Linked DNA regions of Sporocytophaga myxococcoides DSM 11118. The main gene of each other region encodes a partner of the protein of the gene in region 2 in a complex. Links are inferred from orthologs where the notes say so. Each region holds a gene or a part of one and is shown on either strand. Other genes may lie near its edges.

Region 1 (9,522 bases), on a different replicon or contig from region 2:
TACAACGATTGTATTTTCTTCGTAGATAGCAGCAATAGTTTTTACTATTTCAATCTTATCACCGATTTTATAATGGAATTCAGGAAAATACTCCTGCTCATACTTTTCAAAATATTCCAGTCCTGTAGCGCAGATATTAGAGGGAAACTGATTGGCGCTTAACTCAAACTTTACTCCTTTAAACTTAATAAATTCTTCAAGTTTTGAAATTAGCACCATCCTTCCTACAGGAGGATTTGTAGCGACCACAAACATTCCATGATAACTCCTGGTGTTTGCACCAGATAATGATCCGCTTGCCCATCCTCCTAAGCCATTCGTTTCCAACCACTCTCTGGAAGAAGCTTTTGAAAAATCCTTAATGATATCGTCGCTGATGGTAATTTTCATTGCTCAGAAAAATATAACTCCTTTTATACTGACTTAAATTTGACAATTTTATTCATTTATTCATAAGAATACTCTTAATAAAAGCCAGCCAAAGTAAAATAGGGAAAGCTAAATAATGTTTAATTTTACTTCGTTCCTATGTTAGTAAACCCCATGTTCAAACTTTAAATACAGAAAAATAGGACGGAAATATGTATCTTTTGAGAAATTTTATTGAGAAATACATACAAATGTCCTTTTTCAGGCTCTTCACTTTAGTAATCATTTTATTTTCAACTCATTTAAGTTTCTCTCAAGAGCAAAATAGCAAAAAACCAAAGTACGACACACTGTATATTATAAGTTATTCCAATCTTCTAACAACCAAAGCAACATTTATTACCAGAGGCAATAACTTTAATATTTACGATAAAAACAGCAAAAGAAGTTTAAAGTACAAACCAAATGAAAGCCTTGCGATGGGGTTTGCAGGATATTACCAAAAAATCGGTCTTGAACTCGCCTTCAATCTACCTTTCATTAATAATGATAATGATAAGTATGGTAAAACATACCAGAGGGATTTGCATGCCAGCAGATACGGCAGGAAAACCATTGTCGATCTGAACCTTCAGACTTACAAGGGTTTTTATATTGAAAATGCGAAAGAACTGAATCCTTCTTGGAATTCAAAATATGATCCTTACCCTAAAAGACCGGATATTGCAACAGTAGCTTTAGGAGGAAGTTTTTATTACATACTTAATTCCAGCCGTTTTTCATATCGGGCTGCATTCAACCAGGATGAAGCTCAAAAGCATAGAGCAGGCTCACTGCTACTTGGGGGTTATATAAACTTCTTTAACCTTCAGTCAGATTCAAGCATAATACCAATTCAAATGGAATCTGCCTTTAATGATAAGGCATATCTGATCAAAGGAAAAACTCTAACATTTGGTGCCGGTGTTGGTTATGCGTATACTTTAGTAATTCGTAAACATTTCTTCATAACTGTTTCTACAATTCCAGGTATAGCATTTGTAAATTTTGAAGGACAAAAAGAGAATCTTGACTATTTTTATAGTAAAACAAAAATTGCTTTCAGGTCACAAATCCGCGTTGCAACAGGATACAATGGAGGAAAGTTTTATGCTGGATTTAACCTAACTACAGATAACATTTCAATGGACAACTCAGAGCATTCGTCAATAAATTACCACCTTGGCAACATTAGGTTTTACGCTGGCCGACGCTTTGACTTAAGTAAAATCATAAGTAAATTTTAAATGCTTATTATTATGAAAAAGTATTTTTTCCCATTAGGCTTATTATATTTTTTAGCAATTCTAACTTCTTGTGCAACACGAAAACCTGAGAGATACCTTAATCAGGCGATGAAATCAGAACCATATGATGTCATAATTGTGCCTGGAATTCCCTATCCATATGACAATGGCAATTGGCACCCGGTAATGAAAATAAGGGTCTATTGGTCTGAATATCTTTACAAGAAAGGTATCGCCAAAAACATTATTTATTCTGGAAGTGCTGTATACACACCCTATGTAGAGAGTAAAATCATGGCACTATATGGTGAAGCCCTTGGTATTCCCAAAGAGAATATTTTTGCAGAAACCAAAGCTGAGCATAGTACTGAAAATCTTTATTACTCTTATAAATTGGCAAAAAAAATGGGGTTTAAAAGAATAGCACTGGCAACAGATCCTTATCAGGATAAACTATTAAGAAGGTTTGGCAAGAAGTTTAAACTTGATGTAGCCCATATTCCTATTGTATTCGACACACTAAAACAGATCAACAAAATTGATCCAAAGATCATAGACTCAACGGCTCAAGTTCAAAATTTTATTAGTATAACCGAAAGAGAAAGTTTCTGGAAACGTTGGAAAGGTACCTTAGGAAAAAACATCAATTTTAATGAAGAATAAATACCCGGACTAACATTTTCAATACTAAAGAGGTTAAATCTTAATCACTGCAAGTTTTTTGAAAATGATAAAGGTAGTACTAACCGGGATACTTATATTATTAAATATTTTTAATGTTTGCCTCTCACAGACCTGTCCTTACAGAGTCAGAGCAATTGATGTTATTTCAATTCCTGTAGCAGGCGGACTTAGCTATCTAGGATTAAAAGAGTTGAGAGCCAAACCAAGACTGGACAGTGCTTATGTGGTTACTCTTAGTCCTGAAGATGTCAATGCATTTGACAGAGGAGCTGCACGCAACAATCAAAGTATTGCTGGAACATATTCAGATGCTGCTTTATATACAGCTATAGCCCTTCCTTTTTTAACACTCGCAGACAAAAATATAAGGCATGATGGACTAAAAATAGTAACGCTCTACCTTGAAACAATGGGCGCAATGGGCGTCATATACACCTGGGGAGTCAGTCAGACTAGAAGAAAACGTCCTTATGTTTACAATTCAGAGGTGGAAATGGAGAAAAGGACAGGCAAAGGTGCATTAAACTCATTCTTTGCAGGACATCCGGCGGCGGCGGCGGCTTCCACTTTTTTTGCAGCAAAAGTCCTTCATGATTATTACCCTGATATGAAAAATGAATGGATCATATGGACAGCAGCGTCGATTCCTCCTGCACTTGTCGCATACTTCAGATACCAAAACGGTCAGCATTTCCCAACTGATATTATTGCTGGCCTTCCAATTGGCGTTGCCTTAGGAATTTTAATTCCGGAAATTCATAAAAGAAAGAAAGACGCAAATATTTCTATCATTCCAACATATTATAACCAAACAGGAATAGTATCCTTTACTTATAAGTTTTGATAAACTGAGGAGTATTACCCTGAAAAATCTCTTCAAGATTCTTTTTACAATCTGTCTGGACAAAATCAGATAGGTCATTCAAGACAACTTTAAAATCATTTCTGAATTCAACATAGTTTTCAAGAAAGTCTGTGATAGCATATTCGAAATTTCCTTTCAACGTATCTCGTTTGGCCATTAGTTTTATGTATTTATGAACCCCATTCATAGTCTCAAGTAGACCAAATAGATTATTTGAGATTATGAAAGGCAAAAGCCTGTTCATTTTATAAGGAAATACAGAATGAAATTCCAGCAAATCCTGATAAAGATTTTGGATAAAATCAACAAAAGGGTATTCATTTCTTTCTTTCCAGGTAGATGCTAGAAGGTGGTCATACAAGAGATCCACGACATCCTCTGTGTATTTTGAAAACTTGGGACTTAAACGTTTTTGGCTCGCAAGGTAACTCAAATGTGACCTTTTAAAGTTTGTAATAAGATGATTTGATAGAATTCCTTTTCTAATCTCAGCCCCATAATTGTCGACTTTGTTCGGTTTTACATTTGAGCCAATAAAACTTCCTACCATGATATCTTTTGATTCGGTAAGGAATAAATAAGTGTTTAAAAGAAATCCCATAATGGTTAATTTAAATTGGATCAGAAAGATCCGGTTTAAATGAGCGGTTATGGATGTAAAACAAATATTGACTCAAAAAATTCTAAACATTCAAAAATTCAGTATTATTCCTGAACTTCCATTTCTTCGACAAACCTTATAATCTCCGGAAAAAAAGCAGCAAACTCTTCCTTATAAAATTCATAATCCTTTACAAGAGCATTGCAGGCAGTCTCCATCTTGGATTTAAATGTGGCGCGTCTGGACATTCCCTCAAAAGTTTTCTCTAGCGATTCTATTTCTGAATAATTGTAAAGCCAGTTTTGATTTCTCATATGAGTCAGCAGGAATTTAACATTATTCGTCAGATACTGAGGATAGCTTTCTAGCAAATCATAAGAAGCCTGAGCAAAGTCTTTGAGGGAGATTTCGGGGGAATACTTTTCCCAGCTTATTGCTAAAAAATGGTCATAATAAATATCAACAATTACAGGAGAATATTTTCCATACTCACTGTAAAGTCTTTGTTTGCTCTTTTTTACCCAGAAATTCTTATCAGTAAAGTCATCAATACTTCTGTGAAGCTTTATACCTTGAAAAACCGTGGGAGGGAGCCCTTTTAATTCCTTTCCCCTAACTCCATCCGCGATAAAATTCCCTATAATAATTTCATCAGAATGTCTCCTTGACAAATATAAATGCCCTAGAAAATTCATTTAAACAGCCTTTTTCTTAAAGCTTTTGAAAATGTTTACCCCAAGTCCAAATTCGAAATACATTCCATTTTCTCGTTTATCAGGAAAATTTTCAGTTTTATAGTGTGTATTAATGTATCCCAACTGAAATTGGGAATAAAATCTGGATCCGATATAAGCCTTTAATCCTGTAAGCAGAATAAGAGAATTACCTTTAGAAATTACTGTTGGGCCTCCTCCATAGAAAAGCCCCTCTTCCTTTCTTGATCCATACCCTGCACTGACAATCCATTTCCAGTTGTAAAACACTTTAGATAATGGTAAAATTTCCTGATAAATACCAATTGCCCAATAGTCGTTCCCAGGAGCCAATCTTAGAGTAGTATTGAAAGCATGAAAATCAGCAGCTGGAATAGGGGAAAAATTAACGCCTCCTATTCCATCATAAATTCCTATATTAAATTTCTTTTTTTCGGGAGGGACAATCTGTCCAAAGGTATTGAAACATGACAGAAGACATAAAATTGTCAATGCTACGCGTACTCTCATTAATACTCAAATTTTACTGAATATAGTAAAAAATGAGGATTTAATATAGACATTAACTCATTTGATATCGCATGGAATGAAAGATTTTACAGTAGTTCTCTCACTTTAGCTTCTTCCCTGCCGATCACAGCTTTATTACCTTTTATTAAAATTGGACGCTCTATAAGGACAGGGTTTTCTGATAAAATTTTAATCCACTGCTTATCGGTGAAGGACTTTCCTTTATAATTTTCAATATAAAGAGGTTCCTTTTTTCTAATCAACTCTTCAGGTTTTATTTTAAGCTTGATTATAATATCCTGCAGTTCCTCGATTGTAGGAGGATTTTTCAGGTATTCTATTATTTGAGGATTTTCACCGGATTCAGTTAGAATAGTCAAAGCCTGTCTGCTCTTGGTACATCTGGGATTGTGCAACATTTGAATCATTGCTTAATCGTCTCGATTATTAAGTTATGATTGGTATAAATACAAATATCACCTGCAATATTCAGACTTTCTCTTACTATTTCCTCTGCAGATAAATGAGCAGCATGTTTTTTTAAAGCCAATGCTGCAGATTGAGCATACATTGCCCCTGAACCAATTGCAGCAATCTGATTGTCAGGTTCAATTACATCCCCAGTTCCAGAGATAATCAAAATTTCATCTTTATCAGCTGCAATAAGCATTGCTTCTAATTTTCTAAGGTATCTATCAGTTCTCCAATCTTTTGCAAGCTCTATTGCCCCTCTTTTAAGATTTCCCCCATAGGAATTTAGCTTTTCCTCCAATCTTTCAAGTAATGTAAAAGCATCCGCAGTGCTGCCTGCAAAGCCACAAACAATCTTTCCATCAAATAACCTTCTGATTTTCTTAACATTACTTTTGGCTATTGTATTACCAAGTGTTGCCTGTCCATCAGCTCCGATTGCAACTTCCCCTTTATGAATTACAGAAATTACAGTTGTTGATTTAATTTTTTCCATTTTACTTAAAAATCTTTAAAAAATTTAAACGCACTACACTCTTATAAACAAATAAGCCTCCCGGTTGTTGAGAGGCTTATTCTATTATTTTTTACTAAACCAGAATTCTGACCGGATCTTCTAAGAATTCTTTTAGAGTTTGAAGGAAAGCAGAACCAACTGCTCCGTCTAATGCTCTGTGGTCGCATGATAATGTAAGTTTCATCACGTTACCAATTTTTATTTCACCATTCTTAACAATTGGAAGTTGCTTAATACCTCCTACTGCTAAAATTGCTGCATCAGGAGGATTGATGATTGCTGTAAACTCTTCAATACCAAACATTCCCAGATTAGAAATAGTGAAAGTATTCCCAGACATTTCAGCTGGTGATAGTTTTTTATTCTTAGCTTTTCCACCTAACTCTTTTACTTCTGTTCCAATTTGAGATAATGATTTATTATCCGCAAATCTTAGAACAGGTACTAAAAGACCTTCTTCTACCGCAACCGCAACACCAATATGAATATGGTGATTGTATCTTATTTTATCTCCTAACCATGATGAATTTACTTTAGGATGTTTTCTTAAAGCCGCTGCCGTAGCTTTAATTACCATGTCATTGAAGGAAATTTTAACAGGAGCGACTTCGTTGATGCTTGCTCTGGCTTCGATAGCCTTATCCATGTTTACTTCCATGGTCAGGTAGAAGTGAGGAGCACCAAATTTACTTTCGCCAAGTCTCTTGGCTATCGTTTTTCTCATTTGAGAAACAGGAACCTCATCAAAACTTTCCTGACCTACATATGCAGGAGCAGAAACAGTTTTAGTTTCTGTAGCTTGTGGTGCAGCTGCAGGAGTTTTAAAGCTCTCAATGTCTTTTTTAACTATTCTGCCAAACTCTCCTGAACCGTGAACCTGCTTAAGATCAATACCTTTGTCTTTTGCAATTTTTCTAGCCAAAGGAGAAGCTTTCAATCTGTGATCTCCACTGGAAACTGAAGATGTCTGTGCTGTTGCCTGAGGAGCTGCACTCTCTTTCTTCTCTTCTTTTGCTGCAGGAGCAGCTGAAGATGCACCTGAAGCCGAAGCTGAAAGTAATGTCTGATAATCAGCGCCCTGCTCTCCTATGATGGCAAGTACACCATCAACAACAACTGCTTCTCCATCTTTAACGCCTACATATAATAATATGCCGTCATTATATGATTCCAACTCCATTGTAGCTTTATCTGTAGCTACCTCTGCAAGTAGGTCACCGGATTTAACTTTATCACCTACTTTTTTATGCCAAGCAACGATGGTACCCTCTGTCATGGTATCACTCATTTTAGGCATCCTGATTATTTCAGCATTAATATTTGATGTATCAACTTTAGCTGCTGCTTTCTGAGGAGCAGGCTCAGTTTTTGTTTCTGAAGGAGCTGATGCAGGAGCTGCACCACCTTTACCCACGCTGCTGAGTAGCCCGTCGATATTCTCTCCATCTTTTCCAATGATAGCAATTACTCCATCCACAGGAGCTGATTCTTTTTCTTTTACACCTATAAATAAAAGTGTACCATCCTCGTAAGATTCCAGCTCCATTGTAGCCTTGTCAGTTTCAACCTCAGCAAGTACGTCTCCGGACTTTACTTTGTCTCCTACTTTTTTATGCCACGTAGCAATAACACCGTCTGTCATGGTATCACTCATCTTGGGCATTCTGATCACTTCAGCCATTGTACTAAATGCAATTGTTTAATTAATGCTTAGAAATTAACTTAAACTGTAATTATAGGGTAAAACTACCTTTCAAAACAAGTTTTTAACGGACCAAATTTAAAAATAAAACGCAAAAAGTACTATCCCCACCCTGAAAATATAAAGGAGTGGGGATATTTTTCTTAAAATCAATATTTCTTAGGGATTTAACCTCATTCTTTTAGACCGCTGTTTCCATTTCCGGCCTGCTAAATCGTTTCAGAACCTTAAAATGTGACACCAAAGCTTCTCCAAAAGTTGGATATTCGTGATAAGGAATACCGAATTCAATAGCTGTTTCTCTAACTATCTCAGAAATTATCGGATAATGAATATGACAAATTTTAGGAAATAAATGATGCTCAACCTGCATATTCAATCCACCGCACAAGAATGAAGCTATAGGGCTTTTTCTTGCAAAATTCGCAGTTGTACGCATTTGATGAACTGCCCAGGCTTCTTCAATATTTCCATCTTCATTTGGATCAGGGAACTCTGTTAATTCAACCACGTGAGCAAGTTGAAATACAAGACCTAGTACAAGTCCTTCTGCAAAGTGCATAGTTAAGAACCCTATAATGAACTGCCACCACGTAATATCAACCAATACAAGTGGAAGAACTATAAAGGCAACATAATATAAAAACTTAAACAAAAACAGCTTTACATATTCTTTTTTGGGATGGTCATTCACGTGAGTTCCAATATTCTTTTTAAAGAATTTGATATAATCTTTTCTCATTACCCATGAAAGACTTGCAAGACTATAAAGAAAAAAGGCATAGTAATGCTGATATCTTTGTATCTTACTCGCTTTTTCTTCAGGATTTAATCTGATAAGGCCGGGAGCGATTTCGATATCTTCATCATGACCGTGAATATTGGTATAGGTATGATGCACTACATTGTGTGCTATACTCCACAAATAAGCATTGGCACCTATGAGGTTAAATAAATAACCTAAAACCTTATTAAGCGTGGTATTGGTAGAATAAGACCCATGAATGGCATCATGGCAAATATTAAATCCGATAAATGCAGCAAACATCCCTAGCAGTGCGCTAAGCACCCACATAGTGATAAGTCCGAATTGATTTGAGATTATTAATCCATAGAAAAGCATTAACCCTCCCAAAAAAAACACTGTTTTAAAATACATTGCAGTGTTACCTGTCTTCGAGATATTATTCTCTGTAAAATAATTATCTACTCTTTCTCTGACGGTAGAAAAAAAACCAGTTTTCTTAACGTCGATGAATTTTACTTTTGCTAACATTTATGGTATTTAGGTATTATAATTTCAATCTTTTCTTTGCTAATACGAAAAAATTCTATTCATGAATGAAAAACATTACATGAACGAATAGTCATATTTTGGAAATATATGTATATCAGATTTTTTTAACAAAATAAATTTTTCAAATGTTCCATGCAATTTGATTTTTCAATCACAAGCCCTGTATCGCCGGAATAAGTCAGGATATATAAGCCAAGATTATGATGTTCAAATGTTTCCATTTTACTCAAATCATTGTGCAGTATGGATGCAAGTAAAATCCTCAAAGCCCGTCCGTGCATGCATATTAAAACATTTTCTTCTTTATCGTTAGAAATAATGTGATTCCATGCATCTAAAAGTCTTTTCTCGACTTCACGAGGACTTTCGCCACCGTCCATTTTGAGGTCAAAATTTCCGGAGTTCCAACCTTTTACCAGCTGCCAGTATTGTGTATTTTCATCAACACTTATCATCTGGCCATCTTTATTGCCCCAGTTGATTTCGTTGAGTCCTTTCAATGTTTCA
Region 2 (9,536 bases):
ATAGAAGGGGACTTTGTTGAGATTTTTAAATTCAATGGAGAAATTTTCATCAATGGCTTTCAAAGAATCAGGATTTCCCAAAGAAACATCTCTGGTAGTATAATTTTTTTTATTTCTCTGTGCAGTAGCAGTTTGAAAACTAAAAAAAATAAACTGGGTTATGATAATGATTAATAAACTATGAGACCTCATTAAGCGCTTCAAAATAAATTCTGCCTCAGACACTAACGACAAAGTACATGATATATGATATAAAAATCAAGTTTGAAAACGAAATAATTGGCACGAGGGTTGTAAACATTTAATTCTGCATATTATTTTGTGAAAAACTAATAACTTGTGCCATCTTGGCAACGAAATCGTAAAAAAGGGAAGGGATAGAAAATGAATAATAAAAAGAAGGAGAGAATATCAATTTTTTTACCTAAGTTTTTAGAAGGTGATACCGGGGAAATGATCCCCCTTTTATCTCCTGAGGAAGAAGAGGAACTTAACAAAGAAGGGACACCAGATGAGTTACCTATACTACCCGTCAGAAATACTGTACTATTTCCTGGTGTTGTGATTCCCATTACGGTTGGAAGACAAAAATCAATAAGACTTGTAAAAAAAGCTTACAAAGGCAATAGAATCATTGGCGTTGTAGCACAGGAAAATGCTACTACTGAAGAGCCTCAGATACAAGATTTATATAAAGTCGGAACTGTTGCCAAGATCCTGAAAATGCTGGTAATGCCAGATGGTAATACGACCATTATCATACAGGGAATGAAGCGGTTTCAGATCGAAGATGTATTTCAGGAAAACCCTTTCATAATAGCCAAGATAAAAATTCTGGAAGAAAATTTTCCGGATATTAAAAAGAAAGAGGTTAAAGCACTGCTTCAGTCATTAAAAGATTCTGCAAATAAAATTTTAAAACTTAATCCTGAAATTCCTCAGGATGCACAGATTGCTCTGAATAATATTGAAAGCCCCTCTTTCCTGACTCATTTTCTTTCTTCAAATATCAATACTGAGGTAAAGGAGAAGCAAAATCTGCTGGAAATCAATGATGGTTTGAAAAGAGCGACGCTCTTACTGGAGTACATGATGAAAGAGATCCAAATGCTTGAATTGAAGCAGGAGATCCAGAGCAAAGTTCACTCAGATATTGATCAGCAACAAAGAGATTATTATCTGCGTCAGCAGATTAAGGTACTACAGGATGAGCTTGGATACGAATCTTCAGACCAGGATATTGACAATCTGAAAAAGAAGGTAGAAAATAAGCAATGGCCTGAGGCTGTAGCTAAGCATTTCCATAAAGAACTTGAGAAAATCGAGCGCATGAATCCTATGGCGTCCGAATATCCTCTTTCTATGAACTATGTGGAATTTCTTGCGGAACTGCCTTGGAATGAATACAGCAAAGACAATTTTAATCTTAAAAGGGCCAAGAAAATACTAGACGAGGATCATTTCGGACTCGAAAAAGTAAAAGAAAGAATTATTGAATATCTGGCAGTTCTGAAGTTGAAAAACAACATGAAAGCTCCAATCCTTTGCTTGTATGGCCCTCCAGGTGTTGGAAAAACATCTTTAGGTAAGTCTATAGCCAAAGCTTTGAACCGAAAGTATGTCAGAATGTCATTAGGCGGGGTTAAGGATGAAGCAGAAGTTCGGGGACATAGAAAAACCTACGTCGGAGCGATGCCTGGCAGAATTATTTACAATATCAAAAAAGTACAGAGTTCTAACCCTGTCTTTATTCTTGATGAAATAGATAAAATCGGTTCAGACTTTAGAGGAGATCCTTCTTCTGCTTTGTTAGAGGTTCTTGATCCAGAGCAGAATTCTACTTTTGTGGACAACTACCTGGAAGTAGAATATGATCTCTCAAAAATCTTATTCATAGCCACAGCAAATTCCCTTGATACCATTCACCCTGCTCTTTTGGACAGGATGGAAATCATTGAAATTAATGGATATACGCTTGAGGAGAAAGCCCATATTGCAAAAGATTATCTAATTCCAAAGCAAAAAGAGGAACATGGACTGAAAGAAGAAGATGTTCAGTTCAGTAAAAAAGCAATTAATAAAATTATCGAAGATTATACCAGAGAGTCAGGTGTAAGAAGTCTTAACAGAAAAATAGGTGCGGCAGTAAGAGGCGTAGCTAAGTCTGTTGCGATGGAAGAGAAGTATAATAAGCTACTGGAACCGGAAGATGTTGTTAAATTGCTTGGACCTGAAGATTTTGAAAGAGAAATTTATCAGGATAATGAACTGGCTGGTATTGTAACTGGCCTTGCCTGGACTTCTCACGGGGGAGAAATCCTATTTATTGAATCCAGTTTGAATAAGGGAAGAGGTAAAGTGATTTTATCAGGGCAGTTGGGAGAAGTGATGAAAGAATCTGCAACTGCTGCTTTGTCATACCTGAAAGCCAATGCTGAAAAATTCGGCATCAACCATAAAATTTTTGATCACTTCGATCTTCATATTCACGTTCCTGCCGGAGCCGTTCCAAAAGACGGGCCATCTGCCGGGATTACTATCTTTACCTCATTAGCATCTATATTTACCCAGAGAAAGGTAAAAAGAAATATTGCCATGACAGGTGAAATAACACTTAGAGGGATTGTGTTGCCAGTTGGCGGTATAAAAGAAAAAATTCTGGCCGCCAAAAGGGCCGGGATTAAAGAAATAGTACTTTCGACAAAGAACAGAAAGGATATATTGGAAATTAAGCCTGAGTATATTAAAGATCTGGTAATTAATTATGTAGATAATGTAGATCAGGTTATTGAAATAGCTTTACTTAAAACAAAAGTCAAGAAACCAATAGATCTTTCAGTAATTGAGCACCCTGTTCCGGGAGCTGGTAAAATGTCAAAAATTGAAATAAACTAAATTATTGTTCGTTTATGGACAAAATAATTTTTTAAAGTAAATGACAATAAGGTTTACATCGCTCTTTTTATTAGTTTTTGGATTATCCTATACTATTGCCAATGCGCAATTAGGTGGTAGAGCATCATATCAGTTTCTTAATGTCCCGGTAAATACCAGGATTGCCGGTTTGGGAGGTATCAATATCTCTCAACCGGGAATTGATGTTAATTTAATGACTCAAAATCCTGCAACACTTTCAGATTCACTACGGAATTATCTTTCTATTAACTATTTACCATACCTGGCTGATGTAAGAGCTACAATGGTAAATTATGCATTTAATGCCGGAAAAACAGGAACATGGGGAGTAGGTATGCGGTATTTTGATTATGGAACCTTCAGTGGTGCAGACCTTGCCGGTAATAGCACAGGTGACTTTAAATCAAAGGAATATGCCTTCACTGTAGCTAAATCTCATACAATTAATCACTTCACATTAGGGGTATCATTAAATCTGGCTTTTTCTCAAATTGGAACATACAATTCTGCTGCACTACTTACCGATTTGGGAGGTGTATTCAAGCATCCTAAAAAAGATTGGGCAATAGGTCTTGTAATTAAAAATGTAGGTGTGCCTTTGAAAAAATACGTGCCGGGAGAAAGCGTCGATTTACCTACCGATGTTCAGTTGGGGACAAGCTTCAAACCGGAGCACATGCCTGTTAGATTGTCATTGACAGCTCATCACCTGCATAAATGGGATATTGTTTATGATGATCCAAATCAAAAAGGCAAGGTAGATCTGAATGGAAATGTTATAAAGGAGAAGGTCTCATTTGGAAGTAAAATGCTATCGCACTTTGCTGTTGGAGCGGAGTTTTTGATGTCTAAAAATTTCCAATTAAGAGCTGGTTATAACTTTTTACGAAGAAAAGAATTAAAAGAAGAAAGTAAATCTGGGGGAGCCGGACTTTCAATAGGTGGTATGATCAGGATAAAATATTTTGAGTTTGCCTATACAAGATCATTTTATTATATCGGAACAGGTACCAACCATTTTACTCTAACTACGGATTTTAACAGGATATTTAAAAAGAGGATCTGATGATTGATAATAACAGTTATTTAACTCCCAGGCAAATTGTGGAGGAGCTTGATAAATATATTATAGGTCAGCACGAAGCGAAGAGAAATGTTGCTATTGCCTTGAGAAACAGATGGAGGCGCATGAATGCCGGACAGGATATGCAAAAGGAGATCGTTCCTAATAATATTCTGATGATTGGCGCCACTGGAGTAGGTAAAACGGAAATAGCCAGAAGATTGGCAAAAGTAGCTGACGCTCCCTTTACTAAAGTGGAGGCTTCAAAATTTACAGAAGTTGGATATGTGGGAAGGGATGTTGAGAGCATGGTAAGGGACCTTGTGGAGCAGTCTGTAAACATGGTCAAAGCCCGCAAAAAAGAAGATGTTAAAGCTAAGGCAGCACAAATAGTTGAAGATATTATCCTTGACGCTCTTATTCCTCCATTAAAAAAGAATAGTCCGTCAGGAATTTTTACAGGAGAAGTTCCATCTCCTTCTTCATCCGATGATGACCATGAACTCAATGAAAGAACCAGAGAAAAGTTTAGAGAAAAAATTAAATCAGGTGAGCTGGATGAAAGGAAAATTGAAATAAATGTTTCTTCGAGTAGCAATCCTGGTGTAGGAGTAATCGGAGGGGGAATGGATGAAGTTTCCATGATGAATATTCAGGAAATGATTAGTGGCATGATGCCTAAAAAATCCAAGAAGAGGAAAGTAGCTATTGGTGAAGCCAGACAACTATTGTTGGAAGAAGAGGCGGCAAAACTGATAGATATGGATGAGGTGAAGGAGGAGGCTATCAGAAAGGCTGAAAATACAGGAATAATTTTTATTGATGAAATTGATAAAATAGCTTCTGGCTCCAGAAAAAATGGAGGCGGTGGTCCTGATGTGAGCAGAGAAGGAGTACAGAGAGACCTTTTGCCTATCGTAGAAGGAAGTTCTGTAAATACCAAATATGGGGTGATACAGACTGATCATATTCTTTTTGTAGCTGCTGGAGCATTTCACATTTCCAAACCATCAGATTTAATTCCGGAATTGCAAGGAAGGTTTCCGATAAGAGTAGAGCTGAACAGCCTTACTAAAGATGACTTTTTTCAGATACTGAAGGCCCCGAAAAATGCCTTGACAAAACAGTATCAGGCTATGCTGAATGCAGAGGGAGTTGAGCTTTCATTTTTGGAAGATGCTTTGGAGAAAATAGCTGAAATTGCCTTTCATGTAAATACTGAAGTTGAAAATATAGGGGCAAGAAGGCTTCACACTGTAATGAGTCACTTACTGAATGAAATAATGTTCGATGTTCCAGAAAAAATTGGACCAAATGCAAAAATTTTAATTACTAAAGAAATTGTATCTGAAAGATTGTCCGGACTAGTTAAAAATCAGGATTTAAGTCAGTATATATTGTAACAAAAAAATATTTTTTTTAAAAAAAAGGCAGATAAGAATTATCATGCCTTTTTTTATGACTAAATTGTTAGTAAACTCGTAACTCGAACAGTATTAGGATTTTTGTGCAAGTTTATAAGACGGGTTGCAGATTTTTATGACAATTTTTCAAGGCGATATTAACAGGAATACGGTAATTTTAAGGTTATTTCTTTTAACAGGAATCAGCCTTGCTTTTGCTTTTTTTATTTTTACCAATACTTACGAAGACTCGCTTTACAGCTATTTGGTATTCACCACACTTATAGTAGCTCTTGTAGTTATTAATTTGCTGTCTTTAAGGGTGTTCACCCAAAGTAGGAAGGATGTAATCAACAAAGTCAATGCAGATAATATGGTTACTTTGCTTGACAATATCTCCGACATTTGTTGCATATGCGATAAAGATTTCAGATTTATTTATTGGAATAAAGCTGCTCAGGAAATCTCAGGTTATGCATTTGAAGAAATTGCAGGCAAAAGATTTGATGATCTTTTTAAATCAGCATCCACTCCGGAAAGAGATAAACTGATAGGTCAAATGATGATGGAGAAAAGAAAGTCTCTGACTTTTTCTTATGAGGCTTTTATGAAAGGCGTTCTTAATCAGTTTGAAATTACTGTTTTCCCTTCAGGTGAAAACTACATTTATCTGGTAAGAAATATTACGGATAAGTTATTAATAGAACAACAGAATAACAGGACGAATAAAATTCTTGAAGCTACTTCTGATCTTGTGGCAATGGTTAATGTTCAAGGGCAAAATGTATATATGAATTATGCCGGAGTGAAATTGCTGGATGAGAAAAATAATGCTGGAAATATCAGAAGGAGTTTAATGGAAATGCATCCTCCGGATGTTTATAAATATTTGATTACAGAAGCTATACCATATGCGCTAAAGCATGGCACCTGGCAAGGAGAATCAAGATTTATCACTTCTGAAGGAAAAACTATTCCGGTCTCTCAGGTAATTATTGCACACCTGGATTCGCAAGGGCATCTTGAATATATATCTACAATTGCCAGAGATATTTCAAAGGAAAAACAGGCTGAAGAAGAACTGAAGAAGATTAATTTTGAGCTGGATCATTTTGTGTACAGAGCTTCCCATGATTTGAGAGCTCCCCTTACTTCCATTAGGGGATTAGTGGAAATATCTCTGGAAGAAAAGGACACACAAAAGCTTAAGCAATACATGTCTTTTGTTGGGGAATCGGCCAAAAAACTGGATAATTATATCATTAACCTCTTATCCATATCAAGAAATGATCGTCTTGAAATGGAGCAACGCCCAATTGATTTTTCAATACTCATACAAGAAGCCATAGATGAATTGAGATTCCTGAAAAATGCAGACAGGATAAACATCACCTGGGATATTTCATGTGATGGTCAATTCTGCTCAGACCTGATCAGGTTAAAAATTATTTTCAAAAATATCATTTCGAACGCCATAAAATATCAGCGTATAAATATCGCTAATTCATTTCTTTCCATAAATATCAGTGGTAGTCCTCAATTGATTAGGGCTGTTTTTACTGATAATGGTATCGGGATCCACGAAGATTCCAAAGAAAGGATATTTGATATGTTTTACAGGGGAACTGAGTTGTCTGATGGTTCGGGTTTGGGACTTTATATTGTCAAGAGTGTAATAGAAAAGTTAAAAGGCCGAATACAGCTGCATTCCAAAATTTCTGAGGGTACTACAACTATAATTGAGATTCCTGGTTATTCTATGAAAAAGGAAGCCGATCAGGAACTATGAAATATTATATAATAACAGGAACCAGCAAGGGATTAGGAAAAGCAATTGCAGAGCGTATTTTGTCTGATCCCGGCAATTTTGTTATAGGAATCTCACGCACCGCCTCTATTCACCACGATAATTACGAGCACCTCTTCATAAACCTTTCAGAGGTTGATTCACTTCATAAGTTTTACAATAGTATTTTCCCAAATTTTAAAAATCCTTCAAAGATTTGTCTGATTAATAATGCAGGCAGTATTGGTGAAATTACTTATCTGGGAAAACAACATGATAGTAAGATCATAGATGGATATAACTGTAATGTTATAGCCCCTGCTTTACTCATGAATGAATTTGTGAGCAGATATAGAAATAATGATGCATCAAAATTGATTTTAAATATCAGCTCCGGTGCAGGTAAAAAACCTGTCGACGGGTGGTCTGTTTATTGCAGCTCAAAAGCAGCTCTTGATATGCAGACCGCTGTGGCTGCCAACGAAGCTAAGTTTTCACATAGCAATTTCAGATTTTTCTCTCTTGCTCCCGGAATATTAGACACACCTATGCAGACTGAGATTAGAAAAGTTTCACCGGAAGATTTTAGTCGTGTAGAGGAATTCATTAATTATAAAAAGGAGCACATGCTGGTATCTCCCGAAAAGGTTGCAGAGAAGATATGGAGACTACTTGAAAATGAAAATAATTACAAAGGAGTTGTAATGTCTGTAAATGAAGTTTAAAGGAGCCTGGTCAGGGCTCTCATTTTTTATACAGAATATATATGTAGGTAAGATCAACGACTGAGGCCTTTAGTAATCAGTATACCTGATACTTTGGCAGAATCAGATAGTGTTTCAATATCTATATTTTCCCTTGCGGACGCTGATAAAGTGTTAGTATCAATTAGGAAGGTAATTCCGAGGCGTTCAAGACCAAAGGCCGGACCATCTTCAGTATTTCCGGCCCAGTCAATAAAATGGTAACTTTTTATATCTCCTACTTTTGAGCCTATTCCTATTCCTGATCTTGTTTTATATCTTTTGTCGTATACCTTAATTCTCCAGATTTTGCAGGAGTCCGTGCATATTGGGTCTACTCTAAGATACCTTGAGGTGTCTCTGCTGGTTTTTATAAAATAAGCTTCAAATTTTTGTCCTTCGGATGTAAAGGAAGATTTGCTAATTTGGGACTTATCATAATAATTGAAAATGCTTCCAATAGGCATGTCTATAGTTAAATTTCCAGCACGTTCTTTAGAAATTGCGTATTCATCCGGAACTTCTATAATGCCCTTTTCATTATAACCTGTTGTTGACTCTGATCCTGTACTTGTTTTTTTTGAACTTTCACAAGAGAAAAGATAAAAAACTCCTACCAGCAACGCTGTCCTTTGACGAATATAAGATGAAAAAGACATTTGACCTTTTATATTGATTTCAGATAGAAAACTGATATCAATATAAAAGGTTTTTAGAGTTTTACTGGCCAAATAAATCAGTAGATAAATACCTGTCTCCTCGGTCGCATATGATGCAAACGATAACACCTTTATCTAGTTCCTTAGCAAGTTTTATTGATGCTGCCATAGCTCCTCCACTGCTCATTCCTCCAAAGATAGCCTCTTCTTTACTGAGTCTTCTGGCTGTATTAGTGGCATCTTCCTGTGATACATCAATAATTCTATCTATCCTTGACGGATCAAATATTTTAGGAAGATATTCCTTCGGCCATCTTCTGATTCCTGGTATCTGTGAGCCATCCATAGGCTGGACACCAACAATTTGTATGGATTCGTTTTTTTCCTTTAAAAATTTAGAAGTACCCATTATGGTGCCAGTAGTACCCATTGAAGATACAAAATGAGTTATCTTATGTTCTGTATCCCTCCAGATTTCCGGACCTGTACCATGGTAGTGCCCCATATAATTATCTGGGTTCGCGAACTGGTTAAGCATAAAATAACCTCCTCCAGCGACCTTCTCATGAGCAAGGTCAATAGCGCCTTCCATTGACTTCTCTGAAGGAGTAAGGATCACCTTTGCTCCAAAAGCTTCCATTGTTAGTACTCTTTCCCTCGTTGCATTAGATGGCATGATTATTTCAATTTCCAGTCCGAATAAACGTGCTATCATGGCGAGGGCTATTCCGGTATTCCCACTTGTTGCTTCTACAAGCTTCATCCCTGATTTTAACTCACCGCGGGAAAGGGCGCCTTTGATCATACTATAAGCTGCTCTGTCTTTTACGCTTCCACCAGGATTGTGTCCCTCCAGCTTGGCAAAAATTTTTACAGCTTTGTTCGGGTTTATATTTTTTATTTCGACCAGTGGAGTATTTCCAACAAAGTCAAGAAGTGATGCCATTGAGTAGAATTTTATAATCT

Evidence for each region.
Region 1: the proteins of hslU (region 2) and hslV are in contact, whole or in part, in a solved structure (PDB 1G4A), measured with the Escherichia coli proteins. The link is inferred for Sporocytophaga myxococcoides DSM 11118 from one-to-one orthologs.

The regions. Positions count from the first base shown.
Region 1 is NZ_AUFX01000014.1:107,478-116,999, reverse strand. The notes cover bases 4,225-7,209. They hold hslV (ATP-dependent protease subunit HslV), read right to left. Parts: upstream 5,996-7,209; coding sequence 5,453-5,995; downstream 4,225-5,452. Other genes in these bases: K350_RS0117405 (pyruvate dehydrogenase complex dihydrolipoamide acetyltransferase), read right to left, coding at 6,090-7,209; arsC (arsenate reductase (glutaredoxin)), read right to left, coding at 5,115-5,447; K350_RS0117420 (hypothetical protein), read right to left, coding at 4,501-5,028; K350_RS0117425 (acyl carrier protein phosphodiesterase), read right to left, coding at 4,225-4,500. Outside these bases: K350_RS0117450 (amylo-alpha-1,6-glucosidase), read right to left, coding at 1-390; K350_RS0117445 (DUF4421 family protein), read left to right, coding at 621-1,655; K350_RS0117440 (YdcF family protein), read left to right, coding at 1,668-2,318; K350_RS29370 (phosphatase PAP2 family protein), read left to right, coding at 2,383-3,183; K350_RS0117430 (ACP phosphodiesterase), read right to left, coding at 3,167-3,805; more of K350_RS0117425, read right to left, coding at 3,910-4,224; more of K350_RS0117405, read right to left, coding at 7,210-7,697; K350_RS0117400 (fatty acid desaturase family protein), read right to left, coding at 7,900-8,994; K350_RS0117395 (histidine phosphatase family protein), read right to left, coding at 9,120-9,522. UniProt on the Escherichia coli protein: Protease subunit of a proteasome-like degradation complex believed to be a general protein degrading machinery. The complex has been shown to be involved in the specific degradation of heat shock induced transcription factors such as RpoH and SulA.
Region 2 is NZ_AUFX01000005.1:113,192-122,727, forward strand. What follows is about bases 3,183-6,181. They hold hslU (ATP-dependent protease ATPase subunit HslU), read left to right. Parts: upstream 3,183-3,981; coding sequence 3,982-5,382; downstream 5,383-6,181. Other genes in these bases: porQ (type IX secretion system protein PorQ), read left to right, coding at 3,183-3,982; K350_RS30880 (PAS domain-containing sensor histidine kinase), read left to right, coding at 5,519-6,181. Outside these bases: K350_RS27715 (OmpA family protein), read right to left, coding at 1-192; lon (endopeptidase La), read left to right, coding at 385-2,895; more of porQ, read left to right, coding at 2,936-3,182; more of K350_RS30880, read left to right, coding at 6,182-7,171; K350_RS0106495 (SDR family NAD(P)-dependent oxidoreductase), read left to right, coding at 7,168-7,893; K350_RS0106500 (hypothetical protein), read right to left, coding at 7,947-8,570; cysteine synthase CysM, read right to left, coding at 8,632-9,516. UniProt on the Escherichia coli protein: ATPase subunit of a proteasome-like degradation complex; this subunit has chaperone activity. The binding of ATP and its subsequent hydrolysis by HslU are essential for unfolding of protein substrates subsequently hydrolyzed by HslV.